3 regions of the Bradyrhizobium sp. ISRA430 genome follow, and region 1 is predicted to be linked to each of the others. Evidence: predicted binding sites of a transcription regulator. Region 1 holds the regulator's gene; each other region holds the start of a gene.
What was found. The regulator PhoB, encoded in region 1, activates phosphate uptake and scavenging genes when phosphate is short. The targets are predictions, from matches to a motif close to TGTCATNNANCTGTCAT.
Positions count from the first base shown of each region.

Region 1 (10,133 bases):
CAGCGCTGACTGGAAGAGCAAGGTCGGTGAGGGCACGGCTGTCGAGTGGCCGGTCGGCGTCGGCGCCAAGGGCAACGAGGGCGTGTCCGGCAACATCAGCCAGACCAAGAACTCGATCGGCTACGTCGAGTACGCCTATGCCAAGCAGAACAAGCTGACCTACACCGGCCTCGTCAACAAGGCCGGCAAGACGGTGCAGCCGACGGTCGAGGCCTTCCAGGCGGCCGCCTCCAACGCCGATTGGTCCAAGGCGCCCGGCTACTACGTCATCCTGACCGACCAGCCCGGCGACAAGTCCTGGCCGATCACGGCGGCGACCTTCATCCTCATGCACAAGGAAGGCACCGACAAGGCGGCCTCGCAGGAAGCCATCAAGTTCTTCCGCTGGGCCTTCAAGAACGGCGGCAAGATGGCCGAGGAGCTCGACTACATCCCGATGCCGGACAGCGTCGTCCAGCAGATCGAGAAGACCTGGGCTGCCGAGATCAAGAGCTAAGCGCTCTTGTCCTGGGCGCAGCGCGGCATCATCTGCCGCGCTGTCGGTCCGGGATCCGCAAGGCCTCGTTCCCGGATGCGTCGGGTCGCTGTCGCGATGAGACGCATCCGGAGCGCGAGACCGGTGACAAAAGAGCAAATACAGTCAGTACAGGGGATCGGCGTGGCAGAGATGGCCGTTCAGAGCGACGTGATTGATGACGCCGGACCCTATGATCGTGCCAAGGCGTTGAGCGCCTTCAAGCTCGGCGATCTCACCTTCTACTGGATCACGCGGCTGAGTGCGATCTCGGTCCTGCTCATCCTCGGCGGCATCATTGTGTCGCTGATCGTCGGTGCTTTCCCGGCGATGAAGGAGTATGGCCTGTCGTTTCTGTGGACGCAGCGCTGGGCGCCGTCCGCCGATCCGCCCGTGCTCGGCGCGCTCGGGCCGATGTACGGCACGCTCGTCACCTCCTTCATTGCGATGCTGATCGCCATCCCCGTCGGTCTCGGCATTGCGATCTTTTTGACCGAGCTCTGCCCGCAATGGCTGCGCCGTCCGATCGGCATGGCGGTCGAGCTGCTCGCCGGCATTCCCTCCATCATCTACGGCATGTGGGGCTTCTTCGTGCTCGGCCCGTTCCTGGCCAACACCTTCCAGCCCTTCATGATCAAAATCTTCGACGGCGTTCCCGTGCTGGGCGCGATCTTCGCCGGCCCGCCGTCCTATCTCAGCCTGTTCAACGCCTCGCTGATCCTGGCGATCATGGTGCTGCCCTTCATCACCTCGATCTCGGTCGACGTGTTCAAGACCGTGCCTCCGGTGCTGAAGGAGGCTGCCTACGGCGTCGGCTGCACCACCTGGGAGGTGGTCCGCAGCGTGGTGATCCCCTACACGCGGGTCGGTATCATCGGTGGCGTCATGCTGGCGCTGGGCCGTGCGCTTGGCGAGACCATGGCGGTGACCTTCATCATCGGCAACTCGTTCCGGATCTCCTCATCGATCTTCGCGCCGGGCACCACGATCTCGGCGGCGATCGCCAGCGAGTTCGCCGAAAGCGACGGCCTGCATCAATCCGGCCTGATCTTGCTCGGCCTCCTGCTGTTCGTGCTGACGTTCTTCGTGCTCGCGGCCGCGCGGCTGATGCTGCTGCGCCTCGAAAAGAAAGCGGGGAAGTGACGCCATGAACCCGATTTATGCACGCCGCCGCCGCAAGGACATCCTGATCCGCGGTCTCTGCATCGGCGCCGCCGCCTTTGGCGTGACCTGGCTCGCGCTGATCCTGATCACGCTGCTCTACAACGGCCTGACGGGATTGAACCTCCAGATCTTCACCGAAAGCACGCCGCCGCCCGGCTCGAACGAAGGCGGCCTGCTCAATGCCATCGTCGGCTCGCTGATCATGACCGTGCTCGGCGTCGGCATCGGTGCGCCGCTCGGCCTGTTCGCCGGCACCTATCTCGCCGAGTACGGCCGCAATGACAAGCTGACCTCGGTCATCCGTTTCATCAACGACATCCTGCTCAGCGCACCCTCGATCATCATCGGCCTGTTCATCTACGGCGCGGTGGTGGTGCCGATGCGCGGCTTCTCGGCGATCGCCGGCAGCCTCGCGCTCGCCGTGATCGTGATCCCGGTGGTGCTACGCACGACCGAGGACATGCTGCTCCTGGTGCCGAACGCGCTGCGTGAGGCGGCCTCGGCACTGGGCCTGCCGCGTTCATTGGTGATCAAGCGGATCGCCTATCGCGCGGCGCGCTCCGGCCTCATCACCGGCGTGCTGCTCGCGACCGCCCGCGTCGCCGGCGAGACTGCGCCGCTGCTGTTCACTGCGCTGTCGAACCAGTTCTTCAGCCTGAGCCTGAACAAGACGATAGCGAACCTGCCGGTCACCATCAACAACTTCGTGCAGAGCCCGTACGCCTACTGGAAGCAACTCGCCTGGAGCGGCGCGCTGCTGATCACGCTCACCGTGCTTGCCCTGAACATTGGCGCGCGCATCCTTGGCGCCGAGAGGACCGCAAAATGACCGACCTGTCCGTATCCGTGAGTTCCAACGGTCACCTGGCGTCGCAACCGCTGCCGGAGGCCCCGGCCAAGGTGACGGTTCGCAACCTCAACTTCTATTACGGCGAACACCACGCGCTGAAGAACATCAACCTGACGCTCGGCACCAACCGCGTCACGGCGTTCATCGGTCCGTCGGGCTGCGGCAAGTCGACCCTGCTGCGCATCTTCAATCGGATGTATGATCTCTATCCGGGCCAGCGTGTGACCGGTCAGCTCATGCTCGACCAGACCAACATTCTCGACCCCAAGCTCGATCTCAACCTGCTGCGGGCCCGCGTCGGCATGGTGTTCCAGAAGCCGACGCCGTTCCCGATGACGATCTACGAGAACATCGCCTTCGGCATCCGCCTCTATGAGAAGATCTCGAAGTCGGAGATGGACGACCGCGTCGAGAAGGCGCTGCGCGGCGGCGCGCTCTGGAACGAGGTCAAGGACAAGCTCAACGCCTCGGGCCTCTCGCTCTCCGGCGGCCAGCAGCAGCGCCTCTGCATCGCGCGCACCGTCGCGGTGCGCCCCGAAGTGATCCTGTTCGACGAGCCCTGCTCGGCGCTCGACCCGATCTCGACCGCCAAGGTCGAGGAGCTGATCCAGGAGCTGTCCGAGAACTACACGATCGCGATCGTCACCCATAACATGCAGCAAGCGGCGCGCGTTTCCGACAAGACCGCCTTCATGTATCTCGGCGAGCTGATCGAGTTCGACGACACCAGCAAGATCTTCACGTCGCCGAGCGATCGGCGTACGCAGGATTACATCACCGGCCGGTTCGGCTGAGGAGACAGGATATGGGTTCCGAACACACCGCAAAGGCCTTCGACACCGACCTTCAGGAGCTCACTCGACTGGTCGCAGAGATGGGCGGGATTGCCGAGCGCATGATCGTCGATTCCGTCGATGCGCTGATCCGCCGCGACGTCGCGCTCGGCCAGCGCGTCGTCGCCACCGACGTCGAGCTCGACGCGCTGCAGAAGCGTATCGAGGAGCGTGCCGTGCTCACCATCGCCCGCCGTCAGCCGATGGCGATCGACCTGCGCGAGATCGTTGGTGCGATGCGCGTGGCGACCGACCTCGAGCGCATCGGCGACCTTGCCAAGAACATGGGCAAGCGCGTCGCCGCGCTGGAGACGGACTTCCATCCGCTAAAGCTGTTCCGCGGCCTGGAACACATGACCGACCTGGTGCAGCAGCAGGTCAAGTCGGTGCTTGACGCCTATGCCGCGCATGACCTGCCGGCGGCGATGGCGGTGTGGAAGGGCGACGAGGAAGTCGACGCCATCTGCACCTCGCTGTTCCGCGAGCTCCTCACTTATATGATGGAGGATCCGCGCAACATCTCGTTCTGCATCCATCTGATGTTCTGCGCCAAGAACATCGAGCGGATCGGCGACCATGCCACCAACATCGCCGAGACCGTGTTTTACATGATCGAAGGTCAGGCCATCGCCGACAAGCGGCCGAAGGGCGACATGACGACCTTCGCCACGACGGTCCCGAATACGTAAGGAGCGACGACCCCATGGGCGCACGCATTATGGTGGTTGAGGACGAGGAGGCTCTGACCGAGCTCCTCCGCTACAACCTCGAAGGCGACGGCTATGACGTCGAGACGGTGATGCGCGGCGACGACGCCGATACCCGTCTCAAGGAACATATCCCCGACCTGATCGTGCTCGACTGGATGCTGCCGGGCCTGTCCGGCATCGAGCTGTGCCGGCGCTTGCGCACCAGGCCCGACACCAAGCAGCTTCCGATCATCATGCTCACCGCGCGCGGCGAGGAGAGTGAGCGGGTGCGGGGTCTTGCGACCGGTGCCGACGACTATATCGTCAAGCCGTTCTCGGTGCCCGAGCTCTTGGCGCGCGTAAAGGGCCTGCTCCGGCGCGCAAGCCCCGAGCGGCTCGCCACCGTGCTCGCCTATGGCGACATCGAGCTCGATCGTGAAAAGCGCCGCGTGGCGCGCTCGGGCCGGCCGATCGATCTCGGTCCGACCGAATATCGCCTGTTGGAGTTTTTCCTCGAGCATCCGGGTCGCGTGTTCTCGCGCGAGCAGCTTCTCGACAGCGTCTGGGGCCGCGACATCTACATCGACGAACGCACGGTCGACGTGCACATCGGCCGCCTGCGCAAGCTGCTCAATCTCGGCCGCGAGCAGGATCCGATCCGCACCGTGCGCGGCGCCGGCTATGCGCTGGATGACCGTTTCGCGAAGGCGGAGCAGACGTAAAGTCTGGGGCGGGATGGCTGGTTGTTGCCACACTTTCAGTCGTCGTCCCGGCGAAGGCCGAGACGCATAACCCCAGGGCGCAGTTGTCGCGCGACGATGATAACTCCGAGTCCCCGTAACCACATCGGCCGGTGGTTATGGATCCCGGCGTTCGCCGGGACGACACCGAGCTAGTTGAAGTGCCGTCGTGTAACGACGGCACCTAGTTCACCGACTAAACGCTAACTCAGCGCGTGCCCGGCTTCGCCGGAGCGCGGCGGCGATCCGCCGCCGGCTGATAGGCGACGCGCGAGTGCTGGGCGCAATAGGGCAGGCCGGTGAGCGCCTTGCCGCCGCAGAAGAAGAAATCCGGGCTCGAGGGATCGCCGACCGGCCAATGGCAGGTCGCCTCGTTCAGCTCGAGCAGCGACAGCCGCTGGCTCATCGGCACGACGTTGTCGTAGGTGACCGGATCGGGCTCAACCTCGACCTCGAAGACCTGCGCCAGCGCGGTGTTGCCGCGCGAGATCGGACGAGCCACCCGCATCATGTGCTGCGCGGGGCGCGCCTTACGCGGCCGCGGCGCCGCCGACGAGGGGCTCTTGGCGCGGCCGGACAGGCCGAGCCTGTGCACCTTGCCGATCACGGCATTGCGGGTCACATTGCCGAGCTCGGCTGCGATCTGGCTGGCCGAAAGTCCAGCCTCCCAGAGCTTTTTCAACTGCTCGACGCGATCGTCGGACCATGTCAAAACCGTCATTGCACCCTTTCCCTCGCCGCGCGCCAGCCACCCTGGCCCTCGCGGCGAATGCCTAAGCCTCGAAAACCCGTGCCGCCAGAATCCTTTAAGGCTCGCCGGGCGCGACTAGAGCGCCCGAACGTTTACGCCGGTACATGAGAACTTAGAGGATCAGAACCGCTGCACGAGATGTCGTATCTGACAGCCCAAACGCTACAATATGGCGTGACTCACGCGCAAGAGTCCGCCGACTCGCTTCCACATGTTCCGTAACGAAAACCCCGCAAAGTAGGCACCGCAAGACTACGGATTCTGCGTTTCCCGAGGCTTGCCGGCGGCATTGACAGGCGTTCTACCAAGCATAAGATAGTTCTACGTGCCGCCCTGAAAAGGCGGCACGTTTCGTTTTCCGGGACGGTCAATGGTGCGCTGCGCAATGCGCGTTGAGGCCGTCCTCAACACCAAGTGACAGTCATGACCAAGAGCGCCGCGCCGCATCTGCTTCCTGTTTTCGCCAGAGCCGACATCGGTTTCGAGCGTGGCGAAGGCTGCTGGCTGATCGCCACGAATGGCGAGCGCTATCTCGACTTCACCTCCGGCGTCGCGGTCAACGCGCTCGGCCATGCCCATCCCGCACTGGTCAAGGCGTTGCAGGAGCAGGCGACGAAGCTCTGGCACATGTCGAACCTGTTCCAGAGCCCGGATGGCGAGCGTCTTGCGGCGCGCCTCTGTAACGAGAGCTTTGCGGACTTCGTGTTCTTCTGCAATTCCGGCGCGGAAGCGCTGGAATGCGTCATCAAGGTCGTGCGCCGCTATCACGCGTCGAAAGGTCATCCCGAGCGCTATCGCATGATCACCTTCGAGGGTGCCTTCCACGGCCGCACGCTCGCGACGCTGGCTGCAACCGGCTCGGCCAAATATCTCGAAGGTTTCGGGCCGCCGATGGAAGGCTTCGACCAGGTGCCGCATGGCGACCTCGACGCCGTCAAGAAGGCGATCGGTCCGCAGACCGCCGGCATCCTGATCGAGCCGATCCAGGGTGAGGGCGGCGTGCGCTCGGCGACGCCCGCATTCCTCAAGTCGCTGCGCCAGCTCTGCGACGAGCGCGGCCTGTTGCTCGCGTTCGACGAGGTGCAGACCGGCATGGGCCGCGCTGGCGATCTCTTCGCGCACCGCCGCTTCGGCGTCACGCCCGACGTGATGTCGCTGGCGAAGGCGCTCGGCGGCGGATTCCCGATCGGCGCCTGCCTTGCGACCGCGGAAGCCGCCTCGGGCATGACGCCCGGCTCGCATGGCTCGACCTTCGGCGGCAATCCGCTCGCAATCTCGGCCGCCAATGCGGTGCTCGACGTCATGCTCAAGCCGGGCTTCTTTGATCACGTTCAGAAGATGTCGCTCTTGTTGAAGCAGAAGCTCGCGTCCGTGATCGATCGTCATCCCGACATCGTCAGCGAGGTTCGCGGCGAGGGGCTCCTGATCGGCATCAAGGCCGTGGTGCCCTCGGGCGATCTGGTCGCGGCGCTACGCGACGAAAAGCTGCTCACCGTCGGGGCCGGCGACAACGTCGTGCGCTTCCTGCCACCGTTGATCGTGACTGAAGCCGAGATCGAGGACAGCGTCGCGCGGCTCGAGCGCGCCTGCACCGCGCTTTCCGGCAACAAGCGGGCGGCAAGCTGATGAGCAAGGCGCCCAATAAAATGCCAAGGCACTTCCTGGATATCAACGAGCTCCCGCTGTCGGAGCTCAAGCGCATGCTCGCCGCATCCTCCGCCATGAAGGCGAAGCAGAAGGCGCATCAGCCGGTCAAGCCGCTCGAAGGCAAGACGCTGGCGATGATCTTCGAGCGCCCCTCGACGCGCACGCGCGTGTCGTTCGACGTCGGCATGCGCCAGCTCGGCGGCGAGGCGATCATGCTGACCGGCGCCGAGATGCAGCTCGGCCGCGGCGAGACCATCGCCGACACCGCGCGCGTGCTGTCGCGCTACGTCGATGCAATCATGATCCGCATCCTCAATCACGATGCGCTGCTCGAGCTGGCGGCGAATGCGACCGTGCCCGTCATCAACGGACTGACGCGGCGCTCGCATCCCTGCCAGGTGATGGCCGACCTCATGACCTATGAGGAGCATCGCGGCCCGATCGAGGGCAAGACGGTGGCCTGGACCGGTGACGACAACAATGTGCTGGCATCCTGGGCCCATGCCGCCGAGCGCTTCAACTTCAAGCTCAATGTGGCCACGCCTCCGGAGCTCGCGCCGAAGAAGGCGATGCGCGACTGGATCAAGGCGACCGGTGCCCCGATCGTGCTCGGCACCGATCCCGAGGCCGCCGTACGCAGCGCCGATTGCGTGGTCACCGACACCTGGGTGTCGATGGGCGACAAGGAAGGCGAACACCGCCACAACGTGCTCAAGCCCTATCAGGTCAATTCCAAGCTGATGTCGCTGGCCAAGCCCGACGCGCTGTTCATGCACTGCCTGCCCGCCCATCGTGGCGAAGAGGTTACCGACGAGGTGATCGATGGTCCGCAATCGGTCGTGTTCGATGAGGCCGAAAACCGCTTGCATGCGCAGAAGGGCATCCTGGCCTGGTGCTTTGACGCGGTGAAGTAGGTTTGGTTATGGGTCCTGGCCTTCGCCGGGACGACTCCGAACTTGAGGTTGCTTCGTACAATCTGCTCTGCGCGGAACAGGAGTTCCTCACGCCTCTTCCATTTCACCTCCTCCGACCCCAGATAAAGCGCCATGGTTTTCCAATCCCCTGACATGAAGACCGGGCCTGAAAGCCCGGTTCGCGCGCCATCAGCGGTTCCGATCGATGACGCGGTCCTGCCTTACGAGGTCGACGCGCTCGACGTGCGCGGTCGCCTGGTGCGGCTTGGTCCGGCGCTCGACGAGGTCCTGACCAAGCACGACTATCCCGCGCCGGTCGGCAAGCTGCTCGGCGAAGCCATCGTGCTGACGACGCTGCTCGGCTCGGCACTGAAATTCGAAGGCCGCTTCATCCTCCAGGCCCAGACTGACGGCCCGGTGTCATTCTTGGTCGTGGACTACAAGGCGCCGGATCGCTTGCGGGCCTACGCCCGCTACGATGCTTCGCGTCTCGGCGCGGCGCAGGATTCCGGCGCGCTGCTTGGACGTGGCCATCTTGCCATGACCATCGATCAGGGCCCCGACATGAGCCGCTACCAGGGCCTGGTGGCGCTCGACGGCGGCAGTTTGGAAGATGCCGCCCATGAATATTTCCTGCGCTCCGAGCAGATCCCGACCCGCGTTCGCCTCGCGGTCGGCGAGGAGTGGCGCTCGAGCGACGGCGGCAAGCATCGCTGGCGCGCCGGCGGCATGCTGATGCAGTTCCTGCCGAAGGCGCCGGAGCGCGCGCGGCAGGCGGATCTGCATCCCGGTGACGCTCCGGAAGGCACGGAGGCGCACAGTATCGCCGAGGACGACGCCTGGGTCGAGGCGCGCTCGCTGATCGAAACGGTCGAGGACGTCGAGCTCATCGATCCCGAGCTGTCCGGCGAGCGCCTGCTCTTCCGCCTGTTCCACGAGCGCGGCGTGCGCGTATTCAATCCGGAGCCTCTCAAGGCGCAATGCTCCTGTTCGCGCGATGCGGTTGCCGGCATGCTGAAGAGCTTCTCGCCTGACGATCGCGCCGCGATGGTCAAGGACGACAGGGTCGTCGTGACCTGCGAGTTCTGCTCGTCGGTGTATGAATTCACGCCACACGAGGCGGGCGTCGAAAACGCCTGACGCCGGAATCGTAGGGCGGGTTAGCGCAGTGTAACCCACCTCTTTACTATCCGCGCGAAGAGAGAAGTGGTGTGTTACGCCAGCGGACTGCGCTTTGCGCAGCCGCGGGGCTGACCCACTCTACGGCAGCGCGCCGTGCGTTAATTCAACACCCGCTTGCTGTCCGGGCTGTCGAGCGAGAACGTCGGCACGTCGATCTCGAAGCGCTCTCCGCTTTCGCTGACCATCTGGTAGCGGCCGGTCATGAAGCCTGACGCGGTTGAGAGCGGCACGCCTGAGGTGTATTCGAAGCGCTCGCCGGGGGCCAGGATCGGCTGCTCACCGACCACGCCTTCGCCCTTGACCTCCTGCTGCCGGCCGGAGGCATCCGTGATGATCCAGTGCCGCGTCTTGAGCTGCACGGTCTCCTCGCCGGAATTGGTGATGACGATGGTGTAGGACCAAAAATAGCGCGAGCGTTCGGCCGACGACTGCTCCGGAACAAAGTTCGGCTCGACGGTCACTTCGATCTGGCGGGTCACGGCGCGGTACATAGCTGCCATCATACCGAAATCCCGCCCGGGAACCAAACGCCCGCGTCGCTTTTCGCGACATCGTCCCGCCCGAATTGACAGGGAAGTACACTTCGATTGTGATCCGGTCGCTTTGCTAGGCGACGGCGGACCAGTACACTCCTCCAACGTCGCGATTTGCAAAGGGTTCTTGGCCCCGATGACCATTGCCGACCAAGTGACGGGATCGCCGATCGCGGGAACCGCCAACGCCAAGTCGCGCGCAGCCGCGCCGGCCATCACGCTGCCTGCGATCGGCGAACGCGAGCTTCGGCTCGATCTATTCCGCGGGCTCGCGCTGTGGCTGATCTTCATCGACCATCTGCCGCCGAACCTCTTG
Region 1 covers NZ_CP094516.1:4,976,636-4,986,768, reverse strand. Annotated here, with positions in the region: gene pstS (phosphate ABC transporter substrate-binding protein PstS) at 1-496, shown strand, start outside; gene pstC (phosphate ABC transporter permease subunit PstC) at 668-1,657, shown strand; gene pstA (phosphate ABC transporter permease PstA) at 1,662-2,507, shown strand; gene pstB (phosphate ABC transporter ATP-binding protein PstB) at 2,504-3,322, shown strand; gene phoU (phosphate signaling complex protein PhoU) at 3,334-4,050, shown strand; gene phoB (phosphate regulon transcriptional regulator PhoB) at 4,065-4,772, shown strand; gene MTX21_RS23690 (GcrA family cell cycle regulator) at 4,999-5,511, opposite strand; gene MTX21_RS23685 (aspartate aminotransferase family protein) at 5,965-7,167, shown strand; gene argF (ornithine carbamoyltransferase) at 7,167-8,102, shown strand; gene MTX21_RS23675 (Hsp33 family molecular chaperone) at 8,235-9,242, shown strand; gene apaG (Co2+/Mg2+ efflux protein ApaG) at 9,383-9,775, opposite strand; gene MTX21_RS23665 (OpgC domain-containing protein) at 9,954-10,133, shown strand, end outside.

Region 2 (10,133 bases), 3.5 Mb from region 1:
GGTCGCGAACTTCATGGAGACGCGCGCGGCCGTTTGCGAATACGACGCCAAGCGCGATCATCTGACGTTGACGGTGGGCAGCCAGGGCAGCCACCGCCTGCGCGACATCCTCTGCCAGAATGTGCTCAATATCCCGACCGACAAGATGCGGGTGATCTGCCCCGACGTCGGCGGCGGCTTCGGCACGAAACTGTTTCCGTACCGCGAATATGCCCTGATGGCGGTCGCCGCGCGAAAGCTGAAGAAGGCCGTGAAGTGGGCGGCGGACCGCTCCGAGCATTTCATCGGCGATGCGCAGGGCCGCGACAATGTAACCACCGCGAAGATGGCGCTTGCCGAGGACGGCAAATTCCTCGCGATGGATTGCGACCTGATGGGCGACATGGGCGCGTATCTGTCGACCTTCGGGCCCTACATTCCCCATGGCGGTGCCGGCATGCTGCCGGGCCTCTACGACATCCAGGCCTTCCACTGCCGGGTGCGCACCATCTTCACCAACAGCGTCCCGGTTGATGCCTATCGCGGAGCGGGGCGGCCCGAGGCCGCCTACGTCATCGAGCGTCTCGTCGATGCCTGCGCGCGCAAGCTCGACATGACGCCGGACGCGATCCGTCGCAAGAACTTCATCCAGCCGAAGGCGCTTCCTTACAAGACTGCGACCGGCAAGGTCTACGATTCCGGCGACTTCGCCGCGCATCTGAAGCGCGCGATGGAGATCGCGGAGTGGAAGGAGTTTCCCAAGCGTGCCAAGGCGGCCAAGAAGCAGGGCCTGATCCGCGGCATTGGCTTCGCGAGCTATGTCGAGATCTGCGGCGTGATGGGAGAAGAGACTGCGAACGTCAGACTCGACCCCAACGGCGACGTCACCGTCCTGATCGGCACGCAGTCGAGCGGGCAGGGCCACCAGACGGCTTACGCCCAAATCGTTGCCGAGCAGTTCGGCCTGCCGCCGGAGCGCGTCCATATCCACCAAGGCGACACCGACGAGATCGCGACCGGGCTCGGCACTGGCGGCTCGGCCTCGATCCCGACTGGCGGCGTCTGTGTGGAGCGGGCCACGGGGGATCTGGGCAAAAAGCTGAAGGAGATCGCGGCGCAGGCGCTGGAGGCAAGCGCCGGCGACCTCGAGATTTCGGGCGGCGCAATCCGTATCGCCGGCACCGACCGCTCGATCTCCTTCGCCGATCTCGCCAAGCGGCCGGGTGTTGATCCATCGAAGATGAACGGCAGCGCGACCTTCGCCAGCGCCGACGGCACCTATCCCAACGGCACGCATCTGGCGGAAGTCGAGATCGATCCGGCCACCGGCATCATCAAGATCGTCAACTACGTGATCGTCGATGATTTCGGCAAGACGCTCAATCCGCTGCTGCTGGCGGGGCAGGTGCATGGTGGCGCCATGCAGGGCATCGGCCAGGCCCTGATGGAGCAGGTTGTCTATGGCGCAGGTGACGGCCAGCTCATCACCGCCACCTTCATGGACTATGCGGTGCCGCGGGCGGCGGACGGTCCGCCCTTCGTGTTCGAGACCCACAACGTCCCCTGCAAGACCAACCCGATGGGCGTGAAGGGCGCGGGCGAAGCCGGCGCGATCGGCTCTTGTCCCGCCGTCGTTAATGCGATCGTCGACGGTCTCTGGCGCGAATACAAGATCGACCACATCGATATGCCGGCGACCCCGGAGCGCGTGTGGATTGCGATCAACGAGCACCGTCGCCGTCACAGCCTCTAAATCATGATCATCCCGCGCGGGAATAAACGCCCTGCGCGGGGTTCTATTCGTGATGGACCGCGCTACCCCCGGTGCGGTGGACGCTGCTTTCCGTAAACCTCTGCGGGCCGGAGAAACGAGCCAATGAAACGGACGATGATTGTCGCGGGCACCCTGTTGCTGGGTGCGGGCGCCGTGATGGCGCAGCAGGAGATTGCCGTTCAGCAGGACAATTTGATGCGCTCGCAGGCCAAGAGCCTATACACGGTCATCCAGAAGATGACGAAGCGCGAAATCCCCTACAATCAGAAGGCCGTCGACGAGGCGCTGACGAACCTCGAGGCCGACGTCGCCAAGATCGCCAAGACCTTCGAGGTCAATCCCAAGCAGGACGTGGTGAACGCGACCTACGGCGCCTCGCAGAAGGTCTGGCAGAACAAGGCCGACTTCGATTCCAAGATCCCGCCGGTGCAGAAGGCGATCGCTGACGTCAAGGGCAAGGTCCACAATCTGGCGACGCTGAAGGCCGCCTACACCAGCATCAATGATCGCTGCACCGACTGCCACGAGACGTACCGCGTGAAACTAAAGTAGCCGGCTCGCGCATCCTGCTTTTCGGGAGCGTCCTGGTATCGCGCGGCGAGAATAATTGCTCAGCCGGGTCCCGAAACTTTCCGAGCGGCAGGCGTGCGGGTCTCATTGTCGAGTAGCCACCCCAACGCCTTTGCGGGGTTCGACCAGCGCACCTCATCGATCTCTTCGGCGAGCGTCAGCGCATGCGTCGTCAGCACCTCTATGTCCTGAGGATTGACGTCGGCTTTTTCCAGCACGTCGATGCACCGGTTGAACGCTGCCAGATCGAGCTGAAGTTGCTCGATAGTTGCGTGGTGATGTTTGGCCCCCGCGACCTTCCATGTTCTATGTGCGCGCATTTTTTTCTCCCCATACGCGGTCACGCAGTCGTGAGCGCTGTTTGTGGCGGCAACACGAAAATGGGGGGACGGAATCAGGGATGTTTGCAGGCGGCGCGTCAAAGGTATGGCACCGGCGGCATTTGGGCTCGAACGGCGCCCGGAGGTGAAATCTGCACCGCTTTCCGGCTTGCGTTGTTCAATTGTACTCGGGCACCGCCGCGGTTCTCAGTTCGGAGTCGGTGTCAGAGCGCAGCGTATGAGCTATCCTCAAGTGCAGCCGCCGCAGCGTTGATGAGATTCGTCGGATGCCGGCGCATCCGAACCCTGATTGCTTCGCCCGCAGAGTTCCAACGTACGGCGAGGATCTGAATCACGAACAGCGAGACAGGCCATGGCAAAACCGTTTCCGTCGAAGACCCACATCGGCAACCACATGCTGCATCCCGAAACGTTGATGCTGACCTACGGCTACGATCCGCAGCTCTCGGAAGGTGCGATCAAGCCGCCGGTGTTCCTGACCTCGACCTTCGTGTTCAGGACCGCCGAGGACGGACAGGATTTTTTCGATTTCGTCGCCGGTCGGCGCGAGCCGCCGGAGGGAATGGGCGCCGGCCTCGTCTATTCGCGCTTCAATCACCCCAACAGCGAAATCGTCGAGGACAGGCTCTCGGTCTACGAGCGCGCCGAGAGCTGCGCGTTGTTCTCGTCCGGAATGTCGGCCATTGCGACGACGATTCTCGCCTTCGTCCGGCCGGGCGACGTCATCCTGCACTCCCAGCCGCTTTACGGTGGGACCGAAACCCTGCTTGCCAACACGCTTGCACGCCTCTCGATCAGCGCTGTCGGCTTTGCCGACGGCATAGATGAGGCGGCTGTGGCGCAGGCCGCCGAGGCAGCCGCGCAAAAGGGCCGGATTGCGATGATCCTCATCGAAACGCCGGCCAACCCGACCAACGGCCTCGTCGATATCGCCATGATCCGCCACGTCGCCGACGCGATCGGCAAGAACCAGGGGCACGCGCCGATCATCGCGTGCGACAACACCTTGCTCGGGCCGGTGTTTCAGCGACCGATCGAGCATGGTGCGGACCTCTCGTTGTACTCGCTGACCAAATATGTCGGTGGTCATTCCGACCTGATCGCGGGTGCCGCGCTCGGCTCAAAGGCGATCATGAAAGACATCAAGGCGCTGCGAGGCGCCATCGGCACCCAGCTTGATCCGCACTCCTGCTGGATGATCAGCCGTTCCCTTGAGACCTTGAGCATCCGCATGGAGAAAGCCGACAGCAATGCGCGCCTTGTGGCGGATTACCTGCGCGACCACACCAAGGTGGCGAAGGTCCACTATCTCGGTCATCACGAAGCTGCGTCGGCGTCCGGACGTGTCTTCGCAAGGCAATGCCTCGGAGCTGGATCGACGTTCTCATTCGACATCGTCGGCGGGCAGCCGGCGGCGGTGAAATTCCTGAACGCGCTGCAGATCTTCAAGCTGGCGGTGAGCCTCGGAGGAACCGAATCGCTCGCCAGCCTGCCTGCAACCATGACCCATTCCGGCGTTCCCGCCGACATCCGCCAAAAAATCGGCGTTCTCGATTCCACGATCCGGCTATCGATTGGTATCGAAAATCCGTCGGACCTGATCGCGGACCTCACGCAGGCGTTGAGCGCGGCATGAGCACGATTGGAGGTGAGCGCAGGCTGCGCACGTTGTCAGGGCATGAGACATCGCGCAAAGCTGGTTCGGCGTGATCATTGCAATGACGGTTGTTGGGGCAAGCATGCCACTTTCTCCAATCGTCATTCCGGGGCGTCGCGCAGCGAGGATTTCTTCGCTGCGCTCGCAATGACGATGCTCAGGCACCACCTACGAAAAGCCGGGCGCCCTATGAGCGCCCGGCCTTGTGTCCTCGACGTGTATGGAAACGCTTACTTCGTCACCTGACCGCGGATCTCGCCGCCCGGATTGGCCGCGGTGTGAATGTTGACGTAGAGCTTGCCGGCGAGGAGATCGGCGGCCTGCGCGTCGGTGAGCGTCGCGCTGCCTTCGACCGGGCTCGACGTCGCGTTGGGGATCGCGACCGCGACGCCAGCGTTCTTGCCGGACTCGGCCGGCCCGTGGAAATGGGCGGCGGTGGCGGGGCCGGAGAGGCCCGAATAGGTGACCTTCCAGGACAGCTTCTTGCTGGCCGCATCGTAGTCGAGATCGGCCGTCCCGGTGCCGCTGCTGGTCGTGGCCGGCACCTCGGACTTGCCGCTGAGCGTTGCTTTCAGCTTTTCGGCGCTGGCCGGCCCCGCAAAAGCGACGGCGCCCAGCGCTAACACGGCGATGATGGTCTTGTTCATGGCACTCTCCCTGGTGGCCTCATTAGCTTGCCAAACTTCCAACAGCCTGCGTTTCAGTTTATTCCCGTTTCCGGCGGGGACGGGCTAAATTCTTCGTGGCTGGAGTTGCAGCGACAGCGGTCCTAGCTTCGACACAACGCGTGGATGGACCGCATGTTGCAACGAACAATTTCCGTGGCGCTGTTCGCAGTGATTGCCACAACAGGGGTCTACTGGTGGCTCAGCGCGCCGGCCGTGGGCTTTGTCACCACGGCACCTGCTCACACGCCGAACCTTGCGAACGGCGAGGAGATGTTCAACGCCGGTGGCTGCGCCTCATGCCATGCCGTGCCCGAACAGCCCGACCGCACGCGGCTCGGCGGCGGCGTCGCGATCGGCTCACCCTTCGGAACGTTCTACGCGCCCAACATCTCGCCCGATACCAACGATGGCATCGGACGATGGAACGAAGCAGACTTCGTCAACGCTGTCATGAAGGGGGTGTCGCCGGCCGGACAACATTATTTTCCGGCCTTCCCCTACACGTCCTATCGGCATGCCAAGCGCGAGGACGTGCTCGATCTCTTCGCCTATTTGAAGACACTTCCGCCGGTTGCGGGCAAGGTGCGCGACCATGACATCCGCTTCCCCTTCGACATCCGCCGTAATGTCGGCATCTGGAAGCTCCTGTTCATGGACGGAAAATCCTTCACGCCTGACGGTGCGCAGTCGGCGCAATGGAATCGCGGCGCCTATCTCGTGAACAGCTTTGGCCATTGCGCGGAATGTCACAGCCCGCGCAATGTTCTCGGCGGCATCATCGCTGGAGAGCGCTTTGCCGGCGGTCCCAATCCGGAAGGAGAGGGCTGGATTCCCAACATCACCCAGAAGCACCTTGGCGACTGGAGCGCGAAGGATATCGCCTATTTCCTGGAGACCGGCGAACTGCCCGACGGTGACAGCGCCGGCGGCGCGATGAGGCGGGTGATCAAGAACACCTCGCTATTGTCGGAAGCCGATCTTGCGGCGATCGCCGAGTACGTCAAGTCGCTCCCGCCGGTCGATGGACCGACGCCGCCGAAGCGCAAGGAGGGCGGCTAGCGCCCCAGCCCTAGCCGCTCCCGAAAGCCTTGAAGGTGATGATGGTGTGGGTGTCCTGGATGCCCGGCAGGATCTGCACCTTCTCGTTGATGAAGTGGCCGATGTCAGTGTCCTTGTCGACGTAGAACTTCACCAGGAGGTCGTAGTCGCCGGCCGTGGAGTAGATCTCGGAGGCGATCTCGGCTTCGGCGAGCGCGTTGGCGACCGTGTAGGACTGGCCAAGCTTGCATTTGATCTGGACGAAAAAAGGAACCATCGCGGTTGCTCCGAAGGGCATGATCTAGCGGCTAATAGGCCAAAACCGGGCCGATTTAGCAAGCGAACTTGCTGCCCCCGGGTGCAAGCTTGCTTGCTACCCGGCATGCGCGCTAGGACAAATCATGGCCTCCGAAAAGCGGAAAATCGCTGCATGACGACGCCCGTTGCGCTGACCATCGCCGGCTCCGATTCGAGCGGCGGCGCTGGCATTCAGGCGGACCTGAAGACCTTTGCCGCGCTTGGTGTCTTTGGCGCCTCCGCCATCACGGCGTTGACGGCGCAGAACACCAAAGGCGTCACCGGCATCCATGCGGTGCCGGCCGATTTCGTCACCGCGCAGATCGACGCGGTGTTCTCCGATCTCGACGTCGGCGCGGTGAAGATCGGCATGGTGGCGCAGGCTGCGAGCATCGATGCGATCGCCGCCGCGCTCTCGCGCTGGACGCCCCGGCACGTTGTGCTTGATCCCGTGATGGTCGCAACCTCCGGCGATCGCCTGCTCGCCACCGAGGCCGTCGAAGCCCTGCGCACCAAGCTGATGCCGCTCGCATCGGTGATCACGCCCAACCTGCCGGAGGCAGCCGCTCTCCTGGATGAGCCGGTCGCGGCAAGCAAGACCGACATCGAGGGCCAGGGGCGTCGCCTGCTGGCGCTCGGTTGCCGTGCGGTGGTGATCAAGGGCGGGCACGGCGAGGGCGCCGAGAGCATCGACTATCTCGTCGATTCGGAAAACACGATCGCGCTCGCCGCACCCCGCGTTGCCACCAAAAATACTCATGGCACCGGCTGCTCGCTGTCCTCGGCGATTGCGGCCGGTCTTGCCAAAGGCGACGATCTCGCGCAGGCCGTGCGCAATGCCAAGACCTGGATCAGCGCGGCGATCGCGGCCGCCGACCGCTTCAGCGTCGGCCACGGCCATGGGCCGATCCATCATTTCCACCGGTTCTATTGATCCCGGCTGCGATTGCGGCCGGGATACGCGCTGCGGTCCGCCTTCGTAAGCCAATAAACCTATGGGTTCCCGGGATTTTGCGGAGACCTGTGCGGCACCATGTCGCCTGATTGTCGCATGCGGCTGGTATCCGGCTGACAGGGCGAGGCGAAGTTTGATTCGTATCTGAGGGTGCCTCACGGGTTCAATCGGTCATCCCCCTGTCACGGGACATTGTTACAGGCTGGCGCATGGGAAGTTACGATGTGAGTGACGAAAGCCCGGAGCGGCGCTTTCGCACGTTGTTCATCTCCGACGTCCATCTCGGAGCCCGCGGCTCGCAAGCCGACCTTCTGCTGGATTTCCTGCGCTACCATGATGCCGATACCATCTACCTCGTCGGCGACATCGTCGACGGCTGGGCGCTGAAGTCGAGCTGGCACTGGCCGCAATCGCATAACGACCTCGTCCAGAAACTGCTGCGCAAGGCGCGCAAGGGTGCCAAGGTCATCTACATCCCAGGCAATCACGACGAGTTCCTGCGGAAGTATTACGGCACGCATTTCGGCGGCATCGACGTCGTCGAAAACACCGTCCACACCGGCCCCGACGGCAAGCGCTATCTCGTCATTCACGGCGACATCTTCGACCTCGTGGTGCAGAACGCGCGCTGGCTCGCCCATCTCGGCGACAAGGCCTACGACTTCGCGATCCAGATGAATCGCTTCGTCAACTTCTTCCGCCGCATGCTTGGCGTGCCCTACTGGTCGCTGTCGCAATGGGCGAAGCAGAAGGTCAAGAAGGCCGTCAATTACATCGGCGCGTTCGAGCAGGCGCTCGCGGCCGAAGCGCGACGGCACGAGGCCGACGGCGTGATCTGCGGTCACATCCACTATGCCGTGATCCGCGACGAGGCCGGCATCCGCTACATGAACTGCGGTGACTGGGTCGAGAGCTGCACGGCGCTCGTCGAACATGACGACGGCCATTTCGAGATTATCACCTGGGCGGATCAGTTGCACAAGCCGGCGCAGGTCCCCCAAGTCGCCGCAAGAGCTGCCTGATGCGCATCCTGGTCGCGACCGACGCTTGGCACCCGCAAGTCAACGGTGTCGTTCGGACGCTGACCAAGCTGGCCGATGCGGCCAAAGCGCTCGGCGTCGAGTTCGCGTTCCTCACACCGCAATCGTTCCGCACCTTTGCCATGCCGAGCTATCGCGACGTGCGGCTCGCCGTGCCGCGCCCGGCCAGAATCGCGAGGCTGATCGAGGAGGCTCGGCCCGACAGCATCCATATCGCGACGGAAGGGCCGATCGGCCTGATGGTCCGCCGCTATTGCCGCCAGCGCAAGCTGCCGTTCACGACCAGCTTCCACACCCGCTTTCCCGAATATGTGCGCGCCAGGGTGCCGGTTCCGGGCTCCCTGATCTGGCGGGCGCTGCGCCGCTTTCATGGCGCGAGCAGCGCCGTGATGGCGGCGACGCCGGCGCTGGCCCGTGAGCTCGGCGAGCGCGGCTTCGACAATGTCGTGCTGTGGCCGCGCGGCGTGGACACCGGGTTGTTCCACCCGCGCGCGATCGATCTCTGCCTGCCGGCGCCGGTGTTCCTCTCGGTCGGCCGCGTGGCGGTGGAGAAGAATCTCGAGGCCTTCCTCGCGCTCGACCTGCCTGGCACCAAGGTGATCGTCGGCGACGGCCCGGCGCGCGCGTCGCTCGAAGAGGCCTATCCGGAGGCGATTTTTCTGGGCGAGAAGCACGGCGAGGCGCTGGCGGAAATCTATGCTGCGGCCGACGTCTTCGTGTTTCCCAGCAAGACCGACACGTTCGGCCTGGTCCTTTTGGAAGCGCTGGCGAGCGGGCTGCCGGTCGCGGCCTTCCCGGTGAAAGGGCCTCACGACGTGATCGGCGATGCGCCGGTCGGCGCGCTGGATCACGACCTGCGCGGCGCGTGCCTTTCGGCGCTCGACATTTCCCGGCAGGCCTGCGTCGAATTCGCCGCCAACCACACCTGGGAGGCCTCGGCGCGGTCCTTCGTCGACAACATCCGGGCGGTCGGCGCGGTGTTGCCGGGCAGGGGCGAGGCGGAGCCGGCGCGCTTCGTCGCCTGACGGCCGAAACTCCTCACGCCGGGGTGTCTTGCCCGCGCCTCGCCAGCCGCGATACAAATCCCCCATGACGGAACAGCCCCTCCCGGTCGGCCCCGCCGACATCGACGCCGCAGCGCGCGTGATCGCGCCCTTCGCCATCCGCACCCCGCTGTTGTCCTTTCCCGTGCTCAATGAGCGCGTCGGCGCAAAGGTCTTTCTGAAGCCGGAGATGCTCCAGCGCACCGGCTCCTTCAAGTTCCGCGGCGCCTTCAACAAGGTTTTTTCGATCCCGCAGGACAAACGCTCCGGCGGCGTCGTCGCTTTCTCGTCCGGCAACCACGCCCAGGGCGTGGCGGCCGCCGCAAAGATCCTCGATATGCAGGCGACCATCGTGATGCCGTCGGATGCGCCGCTGTCCAAGCGTGAGCGCACCAAGTCTTATGGCGCCGAGGTGGTGCTGTACGATCGCGACCGCGACGATCGCGAGGCGATCTCGCGCGGCATCGCCGAGAAGCGCGGCGCGACGCTGGTCAAGCCCTATGACGATCCCTTTGTGATCGCGGGACAGGGCACCGCCGGCCGCGAGATCGCCGAGGACATGGCGAGCCTCGGCATCGCGCCCGACATCGTTGTCGCGCCGGCCTCCGGCGGCGGCCTGATCGCGGGCGTCGCGACCGCGGTGAAGGCGCGTTACCCGCAGGCCCAGGTCGTCGTGGCCGAGCCCGAGGCGTTCGACGATCACACCCGATCGCTCGCCGTCGGCCATCGCGAGCCGCATCCGCCTGCGGCCCGCACCATCTGCGACGCGTT
Region 2 covers NZ_CP094516.1:8,493,736-8,503,868, forward strand. Annotated here, with positions in the region: gene MTX21_RS39725 (xanthine dehydrogenase family protein molybdopterin-binding subunit) at 1-1,732, shown strand, start outside; gene MTX21_RS39730 (cytochrome c) at 1,856-2,305, shown strand; gene MTX21_RS39735 (hypothetical protein) at 2,365-2,745, opposite strand; gene MTX21_RS39740 (cystathionine gamma-synthase family protein) at 3,017-4,300, shown strand; gene MTX21_RS39745 (CHRD domain-containing protein) at 4,552-4,968, opposite strand; gene MTX21_RS39750 (cytochrome c) at 5,122-6,048, shown strand; gene MTX21_RS39755 (Lrp/AsnC ligand binding domain-containing protein) at 6,059-6,304, opposite strand; gene thiD (bifunctional hydroxymethylpyrimidine kinase/phosphomethylpyrimidine kinase) at 6,458-7,258, shown strand; gene MTX21_RS39765 (UDP-2,3-diacylglucosamine diphosphatase) at 7,489-8,301, shown strand; gene MTX21_RS39770 (glycosyltransferase family 1 protein) at 8,301-9,344, shown strand; gene MTX21_RS39775 (threonine/serine dehydratase) at 9,409-10,133, shown strand, end outside.
Region 2: a site for PhoB is predicted at 7,449-7,465, ahead of MTX21_RS39765 (UDP-2,3-diacylglucosamine diphosphatase). Genes of this name have one in related genera too.

Region 3 (10,133 bases), 510 kb from region 1:
CTGAGCCCGCGGCGCAGGAGTCGGCCCACGCGATCGAGGCGCCCCGGGCGCAGGAGACGCCGCGGGTAGTCACCGCGGGACCATCGGCCGTGCGGCCGCTGCCGCCGCCGATCACGGTGTCGACGCCATCAGGCGAAACCTATGGCAACGGTCAGTCGTCGGCGAACCCGCCCTACACGGCGTCGGTCGGCAACGACGATCCCAACAGGCTGACCCCGCCGGCTGATATTCCCGTGCCGATGCTTCCGCCGCCGCTCGATTTGCGTGCCGACGCGGGCGGGTCCGCTGGCCCGCGGCCCAAGACCAATGTTGCCGACGACATGCTGTCTGGCATGAAGTCGATGTTCCACGCCGTCCTGCCGAAGGGCGTCACCCCGGATTAAGGCGCCAGCACCGCGCCTGGCCTGTCAGCCACCGACGCGGGCAAGGCCGCTGCGCGCGGCGTCGTCGCGCGGCCGAAGCGCGACCGCCTTGGTGTAGGACGCTGCAGCCTTGGCCTTGTCACCCAGCCGCTCGTAGGCCTGCCCCCTCGTCGTCCAGACCTGGGCATTGTGCGGATCAGCCTCGGACGCCTCATCGAGGTCGGCTGCCGCCTCCTTGACCTTGCCGAGCGCGAGATAGCTGACGGCGCGGCCGAGCAGCGGCTCGGCCTTTTGCGGGTTGAGCCCGCTCGCCGCGCCGAAATCGGCGATCGCGAAATCGTGCTCGTTGTTGCCCTGGTAGATCAGGGCGCGGCCATAGAGCGCCTGCGCGTTATAGGGATCGAGCGCGACCGCCCGATTGAACTCGTCGAGTGCGGCAGCCGTCTCTCCGGACTTCGCCAGAGCCTGGCCTTTCGCGGTGTGGGCCTGAGCCTCGCTGACATTGCCGGCACTGACGGCGCTGTCGGTGGCTGCCGCCTTGGGCGCCTCCTGCGGCTTGTCCTTCTCAGGCATCAGCGATCCCAGATCGAAGGAGCAGCCGGACAGTATGATTCCCACTAAAGCCAGCATGAGCGGCTGCCGCCATACGTGGCGCGACCGCGCCAACAGGCGCTCGGGGAAAGGGGAAGCCATCTACGGTTCGCTCGCGCTGGTGCCGCATCTGTAGTGCCCCGTCCCAGGAAAGGCACCGCTACAAACTAATAACGCGGGCCCGGGGCCCGCGTCATCGAAAACTCAGTCGTGCAGATCAGGAAAATCAGCGCGGTCCGCGACCGGCGCCCGGACCACCACGGCCGCCAGCACCGCGGTCGCCACCGGGACCTGCGCCGAACACCGGCTTCGGCTTCATCGGCAACAGGCCTTCGCGCTGCAGCTTCTTGCGGGCGAGCTTGCGCGCGCGGCGCACGGCTTCAGCCTTTTCGCGGGCCTTCTTCTCGGAGGGCTTTTCGTAATGGCCGCGGAGCTTCATCTCGCGGAAAATACCCTCGCGCTGCATCTTCTTCTTCAGCGCCTTGAGGGCTTGATCAACATTGTTATCGCGAACGAGAACCTGCACGCGGCATCCTCTTCAGTGGATCGGATTTGAATTCTGGTAAGTCAAAGGGGGTGGCAAAACGCCCGGCCCTTAACCTTGAGCGCGCGGATGTATCAGACAAAAGGTGAGATGTCCACCTGCGAACCAGCATTTCGGGCCAAGTTCGGCCACTAAATGAGGCGAAAGTGCCCTTGTGCGGCCCCGATTTGGGAGATTTGGCGCCAAGGACGGGGCGGCAGCCGGAGCTTTGCTCCGGAAATCTTGGAAATCAGGGGAAACGCCACATGGACATGAAAAAATACGCCGCCGAGGCTATCGGCACCTTCTGGCTCACATTCGCAGGTTGCGGGAGTGCAGTGATCGCAGCCGGCTTTCCGCAGGTCGGAATCGGCCTGGTCGGCGTCTCTCTGGCATTCGGACTGAGCGTGGTCACCATGGCCTATGCCATCGGCCACATCTCCGGCTGCCACCTCAACCCGGCCGTCACGGTCGGCCTGGCTGCCGGCGGACGTTTTCCGGCCGGGCAGATCCTTCCTTACGTGATTGCACAGGTGGCGGGCGCAATCGTGGCCGCCGCGCTTCTCTATGTGATCGCGAGCGGCGCTGCCGGATTCGACGTCGGCAAGGGCTTCGCCTCCAACGGCTATGATGCGCACTCGCCCGGTCATTACAGCATGGTCGTATGTTTCATCACCGAGGTGGTGATGACCATGATGTTTCTGTTCATCATCATGGGAGCCACCCACGGCCGCGCGCCCGCGGGCTTCGCGCCGCTCGCGATCGGGCTTGCGCTGGTGATGATCCATCTCGTCAGCATTCCCGTCACCAACACGTCGGTGAACCCGGCGCGCAGCACAGGGCCTGCTCTGTTCGTCGGCGGTTGGGCGATGGCACAGCTCTGGCTGTTCTGGGTCGCTCCACTGATCGGCGGCGCGCTGGGCGGTGTGATCTATCGCTGGCTGAGCGAGGAGCCGACGGGCGTCGTCGCAGGCGTGAAGACGGCGTGATCGCAGGCACGCGCCGCGATCCCGTCACTTGCCTCGTGCCGGTCGAACCTCGGTGACGTGGCCCATCTTGCGGCCGGGGCGCGGCGCGCCCTTGCCGTAGAGGTGGACGGTCGCGCCCGGGACGGTCAGCCACTTCTCGTAATCGCTGATCTCGTCGCCGATCAGATTGGTCATGGTGACGACCTCACCGTGGCGCACCGGCTTGCCGAGCGGCCAGCCGGCAATGGCACGGATGTGCTGCTCGAACTGTGAGACCGAAGCGCCGTCGAGCGTCCAGTGACCGGAATTGTGCACGCGCGGGGCGATCTCGTTGACCAGCACTTTTGGCCCGGTGCCGTTGGCGAGCACGAACATCTCGACCGCGAGAACACCGACATAGTCGAGCGCGCTCGCGATCCTGCTGGCGATGCCGCGTGCCTCATCCGCGAGCGAATCCGGAATCGGCGCCGGCGCGCGGGACACTTTGAGGATGTGATCGCGGTGCTCGTTCTCGGTCACGTCGAAGCATTCGACCTGGCCCGCGGCCGAGCGCGCGGCGATCACGGAAATCTCGCGCTCGAACGGCACGAAGGCCTCCAGGATCGCCTGCTTGGTGCCGAGGCTGGTCCACACCTTGGCGATGTCGTCGCCCTCGCGGATGATGGCCTGGCCCTTGCCGTCGTAGCCGAAGCGGCGGGTCTTCAGCACCGCCGGCAGCCCGATCCTGACGATGGCCTCACGCAGCGAAGTGACCGAGGTGACGTCGGCATAGGGCGCCGTGCCGATCCCGAGCCGCGTCACGAAATCCTTCTCGGCAAGCCGGTCCTGTGTGGTCTCGAGGATCTTGCGGTTCGGCAGCACGGGGCGGCGCGCGTCCAGCACCATTGCGGCGGCGGCCGGCACGTTCTCGAATTCATAAGTGATGACGTCGACGTCGCTGGCGAACAACTCCAGCGCTTCGACATCGGCATATTCGGCGCAAGTCGCGTTCAGCACAACGTCGAAGGCCGGGGAATCGGGATCGGGAGAGAACACTTGGCAGCGCAGGCCCAGCCGCGCCGCGGCCATGGCCAGCATCCGGCCGAGTTGTCCGCCGCCGAGGATTCCGATGGTGTCGCCGGGCTTCAGCTTCACCCGATTGGTGTCAGTCACGCCTTGTCCTCCGGTCGCTCGGCAACCGCCTCGGTCTGCGCCTTGCGCCAGGCGGCCAGGCGGTTCGACAGCGCCGGATCGGACAATGCCAGCACGGCGGCCGCGAGCAGCGCCGCATTGATCGCGCCCGCCTTGCCGATCGCCAGGGTGCCGACCGGGATGCCCGCCGGCATCTGGACGATCGAGTAGAGCGAGTCGAGCCCCTTGAGGGTCCTGGATTCGACGGGGACGCCGAAGACGGGGAGTTCCGTTAGCGCCGCCGCCATGCCGGGCAAATGGGCTGCGCCACCGGCGCCGGCGATGATGACCTTGAAGCCTGCGGCCTTGGCGCCCTTGGCGAAGGCGAACAGCCGATCCGGGGTTCGATGCGCGGAGACGATGTGGCTCTCGCAGGCAACGCCGAGCGCTGCGAGCGTGTCGGCGGCATGCCGCATTGTCTCCCAGTCCGACTGGCTTCCCATGATGATGGCGATCGGCGCGGTCATGACGTCAATTGTGCTCGGGAATACAGAAACATAGGCCAGATTATCGGTTCCGGCCGGCGGCTCGCAAGGCGGTGGCAAGGAGAAGGGAATGCACTATCCTGTCTTGGTGAATCCCCGCAAGCCTTCATTGAGCAGGATGCCCATGAAGAAACCAAAAAGGGCTATCGCTGCGAAGGCCAAAAAGGGCCGAAAGACCAGCGGGAGCCGGTTCAAGACCGCGGCCAAGCGTCCGGCCGGGCTGGCGCGGCGTCGCGTGCCGGCCGGCGACGGCGCCAAGGCGACGATCCGCAGCCTGCGGACCAAGCTCAAGGAGGCCCTGCAGCGGGTGGCGGAACTCGAGGCGGTGGCCGATACGGACTTCCTGCTCGAAATTCCCAATCGGCGCGGCTTCGAGCGCGAGCTCCAGCGCGCCATCGCCTACATGAAGCGCTACCGCGCCAGCGGCGCGCTGATTGTGCTCGATGTCGACCGGCTGAAGCCGATCAACGACTCCTTCGGCCACGCCGCGGGTGACGAGGTCCTCAAGGTGATCGCCGCCACACTGACGCGCCAGGTGCGCGCGTCCGATGTGGTCGGCCGTCTCGGTGGCGACGAATTTGCGCTGCTGCTGTGGAATCTCAGCGAAACCGACGCCAAGGCAAAGGCCGCGACCTTTGAGCAGGCGATCGACGAGCTGTCGTTCGTCTTCCGCGGCCAGCGTGTGAACGCGGGCGCGTCCGCCGGCGTGGCGCTGCTCGGGCCGCAGTCCGATGCCGGCCGTGTGCTGGAAGAGGCCGACGCCGCGATGTATGTACGCAAGGCGCATCGGCGGCACGAGCCAACGTCACCACGAGCCGCGGATCGGGCTGGTCAGCACCTGATCTAAAGGGCGCCGAGGTCTTCCGGCACGCTGCCGAATTTCCGCAGCAGCTTGGGGTCGCCGAACTCGCCGGTCATGGGATCGCCGCTGCGGCTGAACGCGATCGCGCCGATGTGGCCTGCGCTGCGCGCCAGGATTTCGGCGCGCCGCAGGGCGGCCGCCGAATTCTGGCATTCCTCCGCGGTGCCTGCGACCGGCGATCCGCTGGCATCGATCAGGAAGGGCATTGCAACGTAGTAGGTGATATCCGACATGGCGTTGCTCCGGATGGTGGCATCAGGCGGCGCTGCTCTTGCTCCGCATCTCGCCGCGCGAGGTCTCGGGGATGCAGCCGGCCGAAATCGCCGCCTGCAATTCCTCGAGCTCCGCCTCCAGATATTCGTTGGCCATGATCAGCGCCTTGATGGTGCTGCGCAGGTTGCCGTCGCACATCGCGATCGCCTGATCGCAGGCTTGTTCATAGTGACTGTTGTCGAAAAGGGGTGCTGGCATTGGGTGTTTTCCTGGGGCGGTTGGCTCCCAAATGTTCTCTTTTTGTTCCAAGTGAGTCAAGCGGAATCCCGCGCTGCGCGCCAGATGTTCGCAGACCAATTGGTTCGGAGACATGGCCGGCGCTTTTGAAGGCGAGCCGCCACGAAAGGCGCGTCGCGATCAGGCGATAATGTCGGGCGTGATCTGGTCTTCGATGAACGCGATCCGGTCGCGTAACAACAGCTTGCGCTTCTTGAGGCGCTGCAACCGCAATAGGTCGGGGGCGGGCGATTGATGCAGCGCATCGATCGCCGCATCGAGATCTCGGTGTTCCTGCTGCAACCGGGCGAGCTCGGCTTCGAGCTCGCGCTCATTTTCATTGGTCATGATCTGCGGTGGCCGAAAAACCCGATGAGCGCTAAGACAAGGCTGTGGACGTCCTGTGGAAATTATCGTCCTTGCGCGGCGTGATCGCAAGCGATCTCGGTCGTCACGCACCGTTCTCTTGCAACATGGTGCAGTAGATCGCTGCGGCACTGGACGAGCGCATTGATATCACGGGTTTTTCCGGGGCGGTTCCGTACTCACGCTTCATTACATATGAATTTTCAAAAATGACGGTGCGACAACGGATAATCATCGACAGAAGGAATCGCTGATGTACACTTCGCCGTCCGGATCGAATCCTAAGGTTCAACCCTACCGAGGAGGTTTCGAATGACAATTCAGGCACATCTGGTTGAATTGGAGCGGAAACACAAACTTCTCGAAAACGAATTGCACGAAGCACTCGTGCACCTTTCAACAGACGACCTGCAAATTGTTGAGTTGAAGCGCCGGAAGCTGATGGTCAAGGACCAGATCGAGCGGTTGAAGCACAACTCGGACGACACGCTTCACTAGTCATCCCCGTACACAGCGTAGAGTTGACCGTATCCCTTCATGCAGGGATGAGCGCGGTTGCGCTCGTCCCTGCGGTGAGGACCACCGCGCAATCATCATTGCGCGCGATTTAGATTCCTGCGAGTGCGGCGACGTGATCCGCGATCGCAAGCGATGACGTCAATCCCGGCGATTCGATGCCGAACAGATTGATCAGGCCCTCGACGCCATGATCGCGCGGGCCCTGCATCAGGAAATCCTGCGTGGCGACCGCCGGCGGCACGATCTTCGGACGGATGCCTGAATAGCTCGGCATCAACGCGCCGTCAGGCAGCGTCGGCCAGTATTCGCGAATGGCCGGATAGAAGCGCTCGGCGCGCGACGGGTCGACCGCGTAGTCGACCGTCTCGATCCATTCGACGTCCGGACCGAACCGCGCCTGGCCTGCCATGTCCAGCGTCAGATGCACGCCGAGTCCGCCTGGCTCGGGCACCGGATAGATCAGGTGCGAGAACGGCGCCCTGGCGCTGCAGCTAAAGTAATTTCCCTTGGCGAGATAGGCCGGCGGAATCCGTTCCAGCGGCATTCCGTCAATGTGGCGCGCAACTGTGGTCGCCGCGAGGCCGGCGGCGTTGACGAGCAAGGCGCATTGCAGCGTCATCGGAGCGTCGCCGCCGGCATCGATCTCGATGACACCGCCCGAGGCCTTGGCCCGGATCAGCGGCGTGTGAAACGCAAAGGCCGCGCCGGCCGCCTCGGCCTCGCCCCGCAGCGAGAGCATGTAGGCGTGGCTGTCGATGATGCCCGTCGAAGGCGAGAGCAGCGCGGCATCGCAAGCGAGCGCCGGCTCAAGTGCGCGGGCGGCCTCGCCCGCGAGCAACTGCATGTCGAGGACGCCGTTGGCTTCGGCGTGGGCCTTGATCGATTGCAGCTTCTCGGTCTCTTTCGGAGTGGTCGCAACGATCAGCTTGCCGCAGTTTTTGTGCGGGATGCCGCGCTCGGCGCAGTAACGGTAGAGCGCGTGCTTGCCGCTGACGCACATGCGGGCCATCCAGCTCCCGGCGCGGTAGTAGATGCCGGCATGGATAACCTCGCTGTTGCGCGAGGACGTGACGGTGCCGATGGCCTCCGCTTCCTCGAGCACGATCACCTCGCGCCCGGCCTGGGCGAGCCGTCGGGCGACCGCGAGCCCGACGACGCCCGCTCCGATGACGACGCAGTCGACCCTATCCATGGAAGTGCAGAGCTTTTGCTGGAAACGCCGATGGCGCGAGGGCCTGTTTGCCTGGAAAACGGGCCACAAGGCCGCCTTCCGTTAAGGAAGCATTTATCATGTCAGGGCAATTGCCGTATTTCACGTCACATTTTTCTGTCGCGCGTACAGGCGTTTACCCGATCCAAACCCGTGAAGCCAGACAATCCGCAGTGGAAATCGCGGGTGGCTGATGGCTGACAAGAACTGGCACGCGGGCAGCACGATACTGATTCCTGTGCAGGCCGCGGTGTGCCTGGCCTGCGCGGCTGCGCCTGCACGCGCTTTTGCACTGTCCGACCAATTCGCTCCGCCGAGCTATATCGGCAGGCTCGATCCCAGTGTGGTCTGGGAGGCCCTGATCGGGGGCATTGCCGTCTGCACCTTCCTGGCCGCGATCGCACTATGGATCCATTCGGCGTTGCGCCGGGCCAAGCGGTCGCAGTTGCGCCGTAACGCGTTCGTCTCCTCCGCCATGAACAATCTCAACCAGGGCGTGGTGATGACGGATGCGCAGCAGCGCATCATGTTCTGCAACGACCGCTACCTCGATATCTACGGCCTATCGCGCTCGGACCTCTGGGCCAACATGACCGGGAACGACATTCTCAAGCTGCGGCGCGACCGCGGGGTCCTCGGTGTTTCCGACGACGAGTTCTATGAGAATGCGTCCAGCCCGAACGGCCTGATCACCGAATTGCCGGACGGGCGCGCCATCCTCGTGAAGTACTTCGTGCTTCCGAACGGCGGCTCGGTGGCTACGCATCTCGACGTCAGCGAGCAGCGCAAGCTGTCGCGGCAACTCGCGTCCACCAAGCAGTTCCTGGAAACAGTGCTGGACAACGTGCCCGCCTGCGTGGCCGCGAAGAACATCGAGGACGGCCGCTACATCTTCGCGAACAGCGCCTATGAGCGGTTCTGGGGCTTCTCGCGGGACCAGGTCGTCGGCAAGAATGCGAGCGAGCTGTTCGCGCCCGCCTCGGCGGCCACCATCGAGGCCACCGACCGGGCGGCGCTCGAAGCGAGCGACGGACAGTTCCGCAACCAGTTCGAGGTCGAGCGCGGTGCGGCGCGGCGCATGGTGGCCTCGATCCGGATCGTGGTCCGCAACGAGAGCAATCAGCCGGAATTCCTGCTGGTGGTGTTCGAGGATATCACCGACCGGCGCTCGCTGTCGCAGGAGCTGGAGAGCGCCAAGAAATTCCTCGACCTCGTGGTCGACAACATCCCGGTGGCGCTGATCGTGGAGCAGGTCAAGGACGGGCGCTACCTGCTTGCCAATCGCAGCGCGGAAACAATCCTCAACCGCAAGCGCGAGGAAGCCACGGGTCTGACCGCCGCCGACATTTTCAACGCCAAAGAGGCGAAGCTGATCATCGCGCGCGACGAGGCGGCGATCAAGAAGCGCGGGATGATCACCGAGGAGCATCCGATCTCCACCAAGGACGGCCTGCGGCTGTTCCTGACCCGCCGCGCCACCGTGCTCAATGATTCCGGCGAGCCGCAATATCTGATCAAGACCCACGAGGACGTCACCGACCGCCGCCAGACCGAGTCGCGGATGGCGCATATGGCCTATCACGACGGCCTCACCGACCTGCCGAACCGCGCCGCGTTCCTTCAGGCGCTGACCCAGATGATCGAGGCCTGTGAGGGCACTGGCGAGGAGTTCGCCGTGCTTTGCATCGACCTCGACGGGCTGAAAGAGGTCAACGACGTCTTTGGCCATGCTGTCGGCGACAAGCTCCTGGTCGAGGTGGCCCAGCGGCTCCAGGATGCCGCGCGCGGCGGCGTGGTGGCGCGCCTGTCCGGCGACGAGTTCGGCCTGATCATCGACGGCAAGCAGCCGGACACCGGGCTTGCGCTGGCCCGGCAGCTCGGCGACGCCTTGGCCCAGGAATTCCACATCGACGGCCGCGCGGTCCGCGCCGGTGTCACCACCGGCATGTCGATCTTCCCGCACAATGGCGCGGACGGCGCCTCGCTGCTCGCCAACGCCGGCGCGGCGCTATTCCGTGCCAAGCAGAAGTCGCGCGGCTCGATCAGCCTCTACCAGCCCGAGATGGACCAGCAGATCCGCGACCGCCGCGTGCTGCACCAGGACCTGTCGAAGGCGATCAAGAACGGAGAACTGTCGCTGGCGTTCCAGCCGCAGGGCATTGCGGGCAACAGCGTCGCCGAGACCGAGATCATCGGGTTCGAGGCGCTGGCGCGATGGCAGCATCCGATGCGAGGTCAGGTCTCGCCGGCGGAGTTCATCCCGATCGCGGAGGAAAGCGGCCTGATCGTCGAGATGGGCGAATGGATCCTGCGCGAGGTCTGCCGCGAGGCGGCGTCATGGCCGAAGCCGCTCCAGGTCGCGGTCAACCTGTCGCCGGCGCAGTTCATGCACGGCGACGTGGTTGGGCTCGTCCATTCCATTCTGCTTGAGACGGGCCTTGCGCCCGGTCGGCTGGAGCTCGAAATCACCGAGGGTGTTCTGATCGAGGATTTCGACCGGGGCCTTGCGCTGCTACGTCGGCTGAAGGCGCTCGGCGTACGCATCTCCATGGACGATTTCGGCAGCGGCTACTCCTCGCTGAGCTATC
Region 3 covers NZ_CP094516.1:4,461,825-4,471,957, reverse strand. Annotated here, with positions in the region: gene MTX21_RS21365 (hypothetical protein) at 1-383, shown strand, start outside; gene MTX21_RS21360 (tetratricopeptide repeat protein) at 408-1,055, opposite strand; gene rpsU (30S ribosomal protein S21) at 1,180-1,479, opposite strand; gene aqpZ (aquaporin Z) at 1,743-2,465, shown strand; gene MTX21_RS21345 (5-(carboxyamino)imidazole ribonucleotide synthase) at 2,490-3,596, opposite strand; gene purE (5-(carboxyamino)imidazole ribonucleotide mutase) at 3,593-4,081, opposite strand; gene MTX21_RS21335 (GGDEF domain-containing protein) at 4,224-4,946, shown strand; gene MTX21_RS21330 (hypothetical protein) at 4,943-5,194, opposite strand; gene MTX21_RS21325 (hypothetical protein) at 5,217-5,432, opposite strand; gene MTX21_RS21320 (DUF465 domain-containing protein) at 5,592-5,798, opposite strand; gene MTX21_RS21315 (DUF465 domain-containing protein) at 6,129-6,314, shown strand; gene MTX21_RS21310 (NAD(P)/FAD-dependent oxidoreductase) at 6,424-7,527, opposite strand; gene MTX21_RS21305 (EAL domain-containing protein) at 7,739-10,133, shown strand, end outside.
Region 3: a site for PhoB is predicted at 6,026-6,042, ahead of MTX21_RS21315 (DUF465 domain-containing protein). Genes of this name have one in related genera too.